Regions from separate parts of the Limosilactobacillus sp. genome, predicted to be linked through region 2. Evidence: predicted binding sites of a transcription regulator. Region 2 holds the regulator's gene; the other holds the start of a gene.
What was found. Region 2 encodes Rex, which represses fermentation and respiration genes when NADH is low (regulators of the CRP and FNR family bind a similar motif). Its sites were predicted from a motif close to TTGTGAANTANTTCACAA; they were not measured.
Positions count from the first base shown of each region.

Region 1: a site for Rex is predicted at 3,582-3,599, ahead of LKE23_RS06575 (NAD(P)-dependent alcohol dehydrogenase). Genes of this name have one in related genera too.

Region 1 is NZ_JAKVPE010000001.1:1,399,808-1,405,511, forward strand. Features, by position in the region: gene LKE23_RS06555 (low temperature requirement protein A) at 1-862, opposite strand, end outside; gene LKE23_RS06560 (IS30 family transposase) at 1,073-2,203, opposite strand; gene LKE23_RS06565 (sulfite exporter TauE/SafE family protein) at 2,334-3,050, shown strand; gene LKE23_RS06570 (winged helix-turn-helix transcriptional regulator) at 3,110-3,514, opposite strand; gene LKE23_RS06575 (NAD(P)-dependent alcohol dehydrogenase) at 3,682-4,803, shown strand; gene LKE23_RS06580 (hypothetical protein) at 4,857-5,147, opposite strand; gene LKE23_RS06585 (winged helix-turn-helix transcriptional regulator) at 5,261-5,650, shown strand; gene LKE23_RS06590 (SDR family NAD(P)-dependent oxidoreductase) at 5,660-5,704, opposite strand, start outside.
Region 2 is NZ_JAKVPE010000001.1:2,031,809-2,037,512, reverse strand. Features, by position in the region: gene groL (chaperonin GroEL) at 1-1,343, opposite strand, end outside; gene groES (co-chaperone GroES) at 1,410-1,694, opposite strand; gene LKE23_RS09585 (redox-sensing transcriptional repressor Rex) at 1,885-2,526, opposite strand; gene LKE23_RS09580 (ABC-F family ATP-binding cassette domain-containing protein) at 2,754-4,709, shown strand; gene LKE23_RS09575 (ketopantoate reductase family protein) at 4,763-5,704, opposite strand, start outside.

The sequences.
Region 1 (5,704 bases), 630 kb from region 2:
CGACCAGGAAAGGACGCGAAACGGAGTCGTGTGCTAGGTAGACCAGGCCAACCGTGATGGTCAACAGACTCATGATCATCACCACGTGCGAATACATGGCAACAAAGCCCCGCGTGTACTGGTAGTGATCCTGCAGCTGCTCGATCTGGATAATGTAGCAACCAAAGAGCGCCGCCAAAAAAACGAAGATTAAAAGTGGCAGCGGTGCCCAGAGCGCGCCGTGGAAGTACTGGGTGACGTTCACCAGCGCCTCACCGAAACTGATGATGATGATCAGGCTCAGCCGTTCCACCAAGTGGGGAAAGTTGACCTTAGCGGATTCAAAGAGCCGGAAGAAGGCCAGCGGCATCAGGAAGCCAACCAGGCCCCCGAAAACGCAGAGGTAGATTCCGTACCGGTAGCCCAACAGCAGGCCGCCCAGGATGGCAACGAATTCCACGAGCAGGGTGATGATGAAGGCGCGTTCGTCCCGCCCCCGCCACGGATGCTTGCCGGTTCCGCAGAGGTATTGCCACAGCAGGTTGCCGACCGTTAGCAGCATCGCCGAATTGAAGGCCTGAAAGGTGGTCTCCCAAGTGGTGTTGATGTTGTTGGCCAGGTAGATCGCCGCGTACATGCTGATCATCAGCCCCACGGTATCGACCAGCCGGCTACGGCCAAAGCGGTTGATGTACAGTGTCTGGTAGAGCCAGAGCTGCATGACCAGGATGATGGCAGTGATGAACTCGCCGTAAGTTCCTAGCGCTAGTCCGCCGCCCACGGGATGGTGGATCATTGCCGTAATCCGCGAAATCGCGTAGACAAAGATCAGGTCATAGAAGAGCTCCAGCATTGAGACCGGCTTGGCTTTAATCTTTTTCATTCTCAACTCCCCCTCGTTGTTTTTCCCTAATGATAGCATGGTTAGGACCGGGGTTTGCAAACATCCCCCGTCCGCACTAAAATGAATTGGTAAATAATCGGTAAGTGCAGGCGTACCCGAAACAAAATTGTGCCGTTGAGAAAGGATTACTATGCTCTCAACGGCTTATTTATTAGTGCCTAAATTTCAAGAATAAGTTAGCCACTGGACTCAAATAAATAATACTGACCAATTGATTATTGGTTGATGGAGCTGTGATATCTCTTGGTAGAAGGCCTTACGATAGATATCCATTGACGAATGTCCATTAAACATAGCTCGTGGATAGTGATTCATCCAATCATTAGTCGCTATGATCTGAGCACTACTATAGTTATTTATAGCTTCACCTTTGGTAATCTCCTTGCGGAGAAACCGGTTATTGATCTCATTGGATCCACGTTCCCAAGGGGAATACGGATCAGCATAGAAAACATGATCGTGAACTTGTGTTAACTCACTAAATTCTGAACCGTTGTCAGAGGTTATTGTCTTAAAAATGCGATAGTAAGCATCTGTGCCCATTTTCTGGCGCAAATTTATAAAGAACTGATTTACTGCATGCGCAGTTTTACCAGCAATTTTACTCGTGATATTAACTCGTGAAAGGCGATCAGTCATTACTAGTACAACACTGTCATTACCGTTTTTCTGTCCCTGAACTGTATCCAGTTCCCAATGGCCAATTTCGGACCGTTGGTCCGCAGTTTGAGGTCGTTGAGCAATATTAGGCCCTAAGCACCTTTTAGCTTGCGGATGAGTTTGATGATGCTTACGTTTAGGTTTTTCAAAGAGGTCTAAATTGGACGTACGAAGCACACCCTCATTAATCCATTGATATAAAGTTACAACCGACTTTGGGATCAGGGTGCCATCATTCATTAAATCTCGAGCCTTATAAATAACCGCTTGTGGGGAGTAATGGTGGTCGTCAAACTCACCAAGCATTAGCTGATCAGCTAATCGTAAAAATTGCTTTGAAGAATAATATAAGCGACGACGACCAGAATGGCGGTGATGTTCAAGATATGTGGCCTGACCAGCTTCATAACTATAGATGTAGTAAGAATATTCGTAAATCTTACCATTAGATTTTTGACGACGAAGTTGGCGGACCGTACCACGGTTGAGCTCGTTATTAATTGTTTGATGATTAACTCCTAATTGGCGACCAATTGCGCGATTGGAAAGTCCTTGCGACTTTAAAGTCGCAATCATCACACGTTCTTCTTTAGTAAGATGAGCATTCTTTTTATGAGTAGTCAATAAAATAGTAGACATGGTATCATTTAAGTGCGTCATTTGACGGACATCCTTTCATATAGGTTTGGTTCACTTAATATGATACCTGATGTCACGCCGAATGGCGTTTTTTATTTACCACCAACTGGGTGGCTAACTTCATTCTATAATCTACCCTTATTTATTAGTGATGTCTTTAATTGCCGGGATTTTGACCGGGATCATCGGGATGGCTTCATTAACCCTGTACCCGGTCCTGCTGTCGGTCGGCGTGCCGCCCGTTTCCGCCAACGCCACCATCACCGTCGCAACGGTCGGCGCCGGGGTCGGCACCACCATCTCCTCGCTGAAGGAGCTAAGGCACCACTGGGGCAGCGCTATCCTGGTGGCAATTCTTAGCACCTGCGGCAGCATCTGCGGTGCCCTGATTCTCACCCGCAGCTCCAACGCGGGCTTTCAAAAGATTGTTCCCGTCTTTATTCTACTGGCCGGTATTCTTTTACTTTGGCCCACTTCAGGTCAAGTGCGACAGCGGTCCCGCCACTTTGCTTGGCTCCTGGACTGGGCCGGCGTGATCCTTATCGGCCTCTATAACGGCTACTTTGGTGCGGCGTCGGGGCTGTTGATGATCGCGGTCCTGTCCAAGGCAATCGGCGGCGAATACGCGACCTACAATGCCGTCCGAAATTTTGCCTCCCTGGTCAACAACATCTGTTCCGCCGTCATTTTCATCTGCACTATCAGGATTCAGTGGGCCATCATCGGCTTTCTGCTTTTGGGGCTGCTTGTCGGCGGCTACCTGGGCCCCATCATCGTCCGCTACATTCCCTCGGCCGTGATCAAAAAGGTGGTCGGCGTAATTGCCATTTTGCTGGCCCTAGTTCTGGGGTGGCAGGCAATCCATTAGCTAAACGAAAAGCCTGGACCGGTTGCTAATTTTGCGCAGCCGGTCCAGGCTTCTGTTGGCTATTCATGGTTCTCGCCGGTGTGCAGCTCGTCGTCATGAATACAGCCGTAGGAATATTCAATTTTAATCTGCGGATCGTTCTCCTTCACTAGTTCCTCGCCGACCAGGGAAAGCTTTACCATCAGTTCCCGCGTTCGCTGACCATTGGGCGTCAGGGAGTAAAGGCTTTGCGGCGGCATGGTATCGAGGCTCTCCCGGTGCACAATCCCGCTGGCCATCAGGCTTTTCAATTGCTGGGAGAGCACCTTGCGCGTCACCTGGTGATGGTTTTCAACGTTGACGTTGCGAAGCAGTTCACCAAAGTGCTGCGACTTCTTCCCTAGCTGACAGATGATCGAGGTCTTATACTTGCCCTTCATCACGTCAATCAGATAGTCAATTCCTAATAAGTAGCGGTCCTTCATCCCAATCACTTCCCCACTAGTTACTTAATGGTAACGCTGTAACTTAAAAGTGCCTTCTTTTCGCATTTTGTGAATCCCCTTACAATGAAATTGTTGAGGAAATAACACCTATTATTTTAGCGTGTTTTTCCATAATCTCAAAAGGTTTCACACGGAGGTTGATTCTTATGAAGATCAAAGCTGCGGTTGTTAAGAACGCGGGCGACCCATTTACCATCGAAGACAACATTGACTTGCACGAAGTCGGCCCGACCGACCTGCAGGTGCACATCGTTGCTAGTGGGATTTGCCACTCCGACGAGGCGATTCGTTCTGGCGAAGCATCAGTCGGGTATCCCGCTATTCTGGGTCACGAAGGTTCCGGAATTGTTGAAAAAGTCGGTGCTAACGTGACCGACTTCAAGCCGGGCGATCACGTCATCCTTTCATACTGGACTGACGGTACCTGCGACAAGTGCCTTGCCGGACACGCCGGGCAATGCCGGAACTACACTAAGGGTGACCTGATGGGGGTCCGGCCAGACGGTGACTACAACTTCAGCAAGGACGGCCAGCATATTTCCAACATGCTCAACCAGTCATCCTTTGCCACTACCACCGTTGTCGAACAACGGAACGCAGTTAAGATCGACAAGGACCTCGACCTGCGGAAATTCGGTCCCCTCGGCTGCGGCTACGTTACTGGATCCGGCACCGTTTTGAACGCCCTCCAGCCACGGCCGGGTCAAACAATTGCCGTCTTTGGGACCGGTGCAGTTGGCCTTGCTGCCATGATGGCCGCTAAGATCTCTGGCTGCATTAAGATCATCGCCGTTGACCGGCACGAAGCCCGGCTCGAACTGGCGAAGGAATTAGGTGCGACCCACACGATCAACACAAACGATGACGACCCCGTTGCTAAAATTAAGGAGTTGACGGGCGGCTATGGTGTTGACTTCTCAATCGACACAACCGGGGCCCCAGTGATTACCAAGGCAGCCATTGACGCCCTGACGACCGGTGGAACCTGTGCCGGCATCGCCGTAACGTCTAACAGTGTCAACGTCAGCGAATGGGGTGACCTGAGTGCCTTTGACAAGAACTTCATCGGGGTTCTGATGGGTGACTCAGTTCCGCAGCTTGACATCCCACGGCTCATGGAATTCTACAAGCTTGGTTGGTTCCCATTTGATAAGACTGAAAAGTTCTACGACTTCGACCAAATTAACGAAGCCAACGAAGATTCACGAACTGGAAAGGTCATCAAGCCTGTCCTGATTATCGACAAAGATTACCAGCCCGGTGATTAATTAAACGAAAAAGCCCCTGCCTGCTGAAAACTCAGTAAGCAAGGGCTTTTCGGTTAGGCCACCGTGTAGACGCGGACGTCAGGATCCGTCGTCCAGGTTGGCTGCAGACCTGGGAAGACGTGCTTGGTGAACATCTCACTCTTCAGGTAGGCCTGGGCGTGCTCGACGCTGTTAAAACCGTGCAGAACCTGAACGTCCTCATCCCGAACCAGCAGCTGCTTGGTCAGCGCTCCCGGAATCGTGTCCAAAAACGGCTGCCGGTAATCATTGTAAACCTTCGCCGCTGCGGCCCGCTTTTCTTCCGGAACCACCATCGTAATCTGTAAGTATGCTTTGACTGTCATCATGAATTCCTCCTGTTTCAATCATTTTCAATTTTCATGATAGCCATCTATAATCGACAAAGATACGATTTCAAAAGCGATTGAGCTACTAAAAATTTTTTGAGGAGGTTGCCATGTACCAGCGAAAGACACCCAAAAAATACTACTGCACCGTTGATTTTGCCCTCGACATCTTCGGTGGCAAGTGGAAGCCCCGCCTGCTCTGCATCCTCGGCCACAACAAGGCCCTGCGCTACGGCGAATTGAAGGCCGCCATGGAGGATATCTCGGACGCGGCCCTGGCGGATAGTCTGAAGGAATTACAGCAAGCGGGGATCATCAGCCGCCAGCAGTACAACGAGATGCCGATCCGGGTTGAATATTCGCTGACCGCGACCGGGCAGTCCCTGCTCCCCGTCCTCGACACCATTTCAGACTGGGCGGTTCAGCACAGCAGCGCGGACATCTACAGCGGCCAGCACTTTCAGCAGGTCCACTTTGGAGCGTTTGAACAACACGACTAAACTAATTTTTTACTTTCCGCTATTGATGGCCCTCATCAGTCCTTCAAAGACACC
Region 2 (5,704 bases):
ACTGGAGCTTCCAGGGCGTCCTTAACGATGTTAACACCAGTTGCTTCGTCACCGGTGGCTTCAACCTTGTCCAGGGCAGGCAGAACGTTTACCAGTGCCGTACCACCACCAGGAACGAAACCTTCTTGGACGGCAGCCCGGGTAGCGTTCAGGGCGTCTTCGATCCGGTACTTCTTTTCCTTCATTTCAGTTTCGGTAGCAGCACCGACCCGAACAACGGCAACCCCACCAGAGAGCTTTGCCAGCCGTTCTTGGAGCTTGTCCTTATCAAAGTCAGAGGTCGTCTTGGAGATGGCCTGCTTGATTTGGTCAACCCGTTCAGCAATGGCTTCCTTGGCACCGGCACCGTCAACGATCGTGGTAGCGTCCTTGGTAACCGTAACCTTGTTGGCTTGACCTAATTGATCAACGGTAGCGTCCTTCAGGTTCATGCCCAGGTCGTCGGAAATAACGGTCCCGCCGGTCAGAACGGCAATGTCCTGGAGTTGAGCCTTCCGCCGGTCACCGAAGCCAGGAGCCTTAACGGCAACCACGTTGAAGGTTCCACGAATCTTGTTCAAAACAAGGGTTGGCAGAGCTTCACCGGTGATGTCATCGGCAATGATCAAGAGAGCACGGCCTTCCTGAACAACGCTTTGCAGCAGTGGCAGGATGTCCTGGATGTTGGAGATTTTCTTGTCCGTGATCAGGATGTATGGGTTGTCGAGGTCGGCTTCCATCTTGTCGTTGTCCGTAACCATGTATTGAGACATGTAACCACGGTCGAAGCTCATCCCTTCAACAACGTCAACGCTGGTGTCAACACCACGAGAATCTTCCAGGGTGATTACCCCGTCGTTACCAACCTTTTCCATGGCGTCGGCAATCAGCTTACCAACTTCCTTATTGTCAGCAGAGATGGAGGCAATCTGGGCGATGTCATCCTTAGTCTTAACGTCGTGTGACATCTTCTTCAAAGCTTCAACGGCTGCCCGGGTCGCCTTGTCGATCCCACGGCGAATGCCAACTGGGTTAGCACCGGCAGTCACGTTCTTCATCCCGGCGTTAACAATTGCCTGGGTCAGAACGGTAGCAGTCGTGGTCCCGTCACCGGCAATGTCGTTAGTCTTGGAAGCAACTTCGCTCACGAGCTTAGCACCCATATTTTCGAAGTGGTTTTCCAATTCAATGCTCTTGGCAATCGTCACACCGTCGTTAGTGATGGTTGGGTTGCCGTAGCTTTGTTCCAGGACAACGTTACGCCCCTTAGGACCCATCGTCGTCTTAACCGTGTTAGCTAATTTGTCAACACCGCGGAGCATTTCGTTCCGTGCGTCTTCAGCAAACTTAATTTCCTTTGCCATTTATTGTCACCTCATCGAATCGATAATTATTTTTAAGCTTTAGTTTCCTAATCAACGTGGTTCGAACTAGTCGAGCACTGCGACTAAGTCCTTTTCGTGAACGACCAGGTACTTCTCACCGTCGTATTCCACTTCGTTGCCGGCGTACTTGTCAAAGAGTACCCGATCGCCTTCCTTAACAGCTGGAGCAAGCTTTTGTCCGTTGTCTAAGGTCCGACCTTCACCAACGGCAATAACCTTTCCAGTAGTTGGCTTTTCCTTGACGTTGGATGCCAGGACAATTCCACCAACCGTCTTTTCTTCTTCAGTTTCAGCTTTTAGAACAACGCGGTCTCCTAATGGTTTTAACACGTTAATCCCTCCATCTTGTTAAATTTAATTTTGTCACTTTAGCACTCACTGTGCTTAAGTGCTAACCACAGTTATTACTATAACATCTTTTGTCCGAATTGCAATAAAAAAGTTTGACCAAATTTGACTATTTTTTAACCAACGAAAAAACGCCCCGTCAGCACTAGGCTTTCGGGACGTTGATCAATTCTTATTTGTTGTCTTCGGAATAGTTCTTAATAAAGTAGATCAGGGTCTGCAGCTCGTTGGTCAGGTCAATGTTTTGCACCTGAACGTTCTTCGGCACGGACAGGCGGACCGGAGTAAAGTTTAAGATCCCCTTGACCCCGGCTTCAACCAGCTGGTCGGTGACCTTCTGAGCCTTGTCACCCGGCACCGTCAGGATCACAACGTCAATCTGCTGTTCCTTTAACTGGGTCATCATTTCCTCGGCCGGGTAGATCGGAATCCCGCTCTTGACCGTGTTAGCCATCTCCGGCTTGGTGTCAAAGGCGGCACTGATCCGCAGGTTGGTGTCCTGGTGGAAGTTGTAGTTTAATAAGGCACTCCCCAGGCTCCCGACCCCGACTAAGGCCACGCTGACCAGGGAGTCCTGATGCAGGATGCCCTTGAAGAACTTGAGCAGGCTGGCCACGTCGTAACCATAGCCCCGCTTCCCCAACTCACCAAAGTAGGAAAAGTCCCGCCGGATCGTGGCCGAGTCGACCTGAACGGCCTCAGACAGTTCCGTCGAAGAAACCCGCTGTTTGTTGGCACTCATCAGAACGGTGAGGTAACGGTAGTAGATTGGCAGCCGGCGGGCAGTTGCACGTGGTATTTTCTTAGTTGGCATAATTATCCCCCTATCATTGATCGTTTACTCTTAACTCTCACGCTTATTGTTGAGCAAATTGCCAGCTCGATTTGAGAACTTTGTGAAATTCACATCACAATACATTCTAGCAACCTTCGGCGGTTTTGTGAACCGATCCACAATAAAAAGTGCATTTTTTATAAATTTCTTGAAATCTGTTAGAATAGATAAGAATTTATTACATCCATATTAATGAGGTTTCTTCAATGATACTATTACAAGCCAATGACGTCATGCGCCGTTTTGGGGCCGACGTTTTATTTCACAATATCAACATGCAGATCCAGGATCACGGCCGGACCGCCCTGGTTGGCCGCAACGGTGCCGGGAAGACCACCCTGCTGAAGATGATTGCCGGCATCACTACCCCCGACGAAGGCACGATCAGCAAGGTCCGCGACCTGACGATCGGCTACCTGGCCCAGGACCAGGGGCTCGACAGCCAAAACAATATCTGGGCCGAGCTCGACCTGGTTTTCGCACCCCTCCACGCCATGGAGGACGAGATTCACCAACTTGAAACCGAACTTGCGGACATTGACCCTGCCGACGAGCGCTACCAGCAGGTGATGAACAAGTACGATCGCCTGCAGAGCGACTACAAGAAGCGCGGTGGCTTTGAGTATGAATCTCGGATGCGGGGAATCCTGAAGGGCTTTGGCTTCGGCGAGGAGTACTACGACACGCCGGTCGACGCCCTGTCCGGGGGACAAAAGACGAAGCTGGCCCTGGCTAAGATTCTCCTCCAAGCCCCCCAGCTGTTAATCTTGGACGAACCGACCAACCACCTCGACATGAATGTTTTGGCCTGGCTGGAAGACTATTTGAAGAGCTACCAGGGCGCCCTGCTGGTGGTTTCCCACGACCGGTACTTCCTCGACCACGTTGTTTCCGACGTTTACGATCTCGATAACCGAACTCTGCTTCACTACACCGGCAACTACACCCAGTTCGTCGCCCACAAGCAGGAACGCCTGAAGGCCGAATGGAAGCACTACGATCAGCAGCAGAAAAAGATCGCCAAGCTGGAAGACTTTGTCAACCGCAACATCGTCCGGGCCTCGACGACCAAGCGGGCCCAGGCACGGCGCAAGCAGCTGGAAAAGATGGACCGGCTCGACCGGCCCGAAACCGACGACCAATCGATCCACTTTCATTTCCACAGTGACAAGGACAGCGGCAACGAGGTCCTCGACGTGGAAAACGCCAAGGTCGGCTACGATGAGCAGGTCCTGGCCGGGCCACTCTCCTTCACCGTCCGCAAGCCGCAGCGGATCGGGATCATCGGCCCCAACGGGATTGGGAAGTCGACCCTTTTGAAGTCGATCCTGCACCAGATCCCGTTGATCAGCGGGACGGTCAAGTTCGGGGCCAACCTGGACATCGGTTACTACGACCAGGAACAGCAGCAGCTCCATCCCGATAAGACGGTGCTCGATGAGGTCTGGGACGAGCATCCCGAGGTCCCGGAAAAAGACATCCGCTCCCTGCTCGGCAGCTTCCTCTTCGTCGGTGATGACGTCTACAAGGTCGTCCACGAGCTCTCCGGGGGTGAAAAGGCCCGGCTGGAGCTGACCAAGCTCTCCTTCAAGCCGATCAACTTCCTGATCCTCGATGAACCGACCAACCACCTGGACATCGACAGCCGCGAGGTCCTCGAAAACGCCATCAACGAGTTCACCGGAACGGTCCTCTTCGTCTCCCACGACCGGTACTTCATTAACCAGGTGGCCACCGACGTGCTGGACATGCGCAAGGACGGCATCACCCACTACGAAGGTGACTACGACGACTACCTGGCCGAACAGGCAAAGCGGGCCGCAACCGTTGCAGCCGGACAGCAGGATAATCCGGCAGGCTCAACGCCGGCTAGCCAGCCTTCCAAGGGCAAACAATCCTACCAACAGAGCAAGGAAACTCAGAAGGCCCGGCGCAAGTTGCAGCGCCAGGTCGACAAGCTCGAGGCCGAGATGACCGACCTGGAGGCCAAGCAGGAGGAAATCCAAGAAAAGATGAGCCAGCCGGAAATTGCCACCGATATCGGCAAACTAACCGACCTGCAAAAGGAGCTCGACGCCGCCAAGGAAAAGTCGGACGAGGTTGAATTGGCCTGGACCGAGGCCGCCGAAAAGCTTGAGGAATTCGACCAAGAAAATCAATAGTAAAGTCTATAAAAGGGACCAAGCAAGTCAAATTGCTTGGTCCCTTTTATACTTTATTTTCTAAACTTCCGGGTGTTTTCCGCGAGGTGGACCAGGTTACGCAGGAAGTCGTGCGTGCTGGCCTCGTAATTGTACTTCTTGCCGAGATCGTAAATGTAGCCGTTGATGTAATCAACCTCGGTTGCCCGGCCCTTAGACATATCCTGGTACATCGACGGGTAGTGCAGCGGGTTGGTGACGGAGCTGACGTACTTGATCGTCTGCCATTCTTCCTCCCGGGTGGACAGCAGCTGGATGCCCGCCCGCTCGGCCACGTCGAAGGCCTCGTTGATCAGCTGCTTGCCGAGCTTTTCGGCACCATCATAGTCGATGAACTGACCCATCTGGATTTCAAAGAGGGTGCAGATCGTGTTGATCACCGAGTTGAAGACCACCTTGGTAAGCAGGGTGCCGTAGAAGTTGTCGTTTAAGTGCGGATTGATGTTGGCCGTGGTGAAGTCGGCGACGATCTCCTTGACCCGCGCGTCCGGTTCGCCAACCTGGGGTGCCAGGTTGATCGAGCCTGCGCCGGATTTCCCGATGAAGTCGACATCCCCCGCCTTATTCAGGACGGTCCCAATCAGGCAGGTCCCGGCAACAACGTGTTCCTTTGGGAAGTAGCGGTTTAATTTTTCGATGTGCCCCATCCCGTTCATGCCGGAGAAAACGTACTGGTGGTCCGGATGGAAGAAGTGGGCACTGCGGGTCAGCAGGTCATCTAAGGTCATCTGCTTGGCAAAGACAATGAAGACGTCGGGATCACCATCATAGTCCTCGGGCGAATAAATGTTGATCGGGACCAGGTGGCGGCCCTCGTGATCACGGGAAACGTATACCCCGCCCTGCTTTTGAATCGTTTCTACCTGGGGTGCCCAGTTATCAACAAAGTCCACCTTGGCACCCGCCAGTTCCTGGAGCAGAACCCCGAAGCGCAGTCCCATGGCACCGGCACCTAA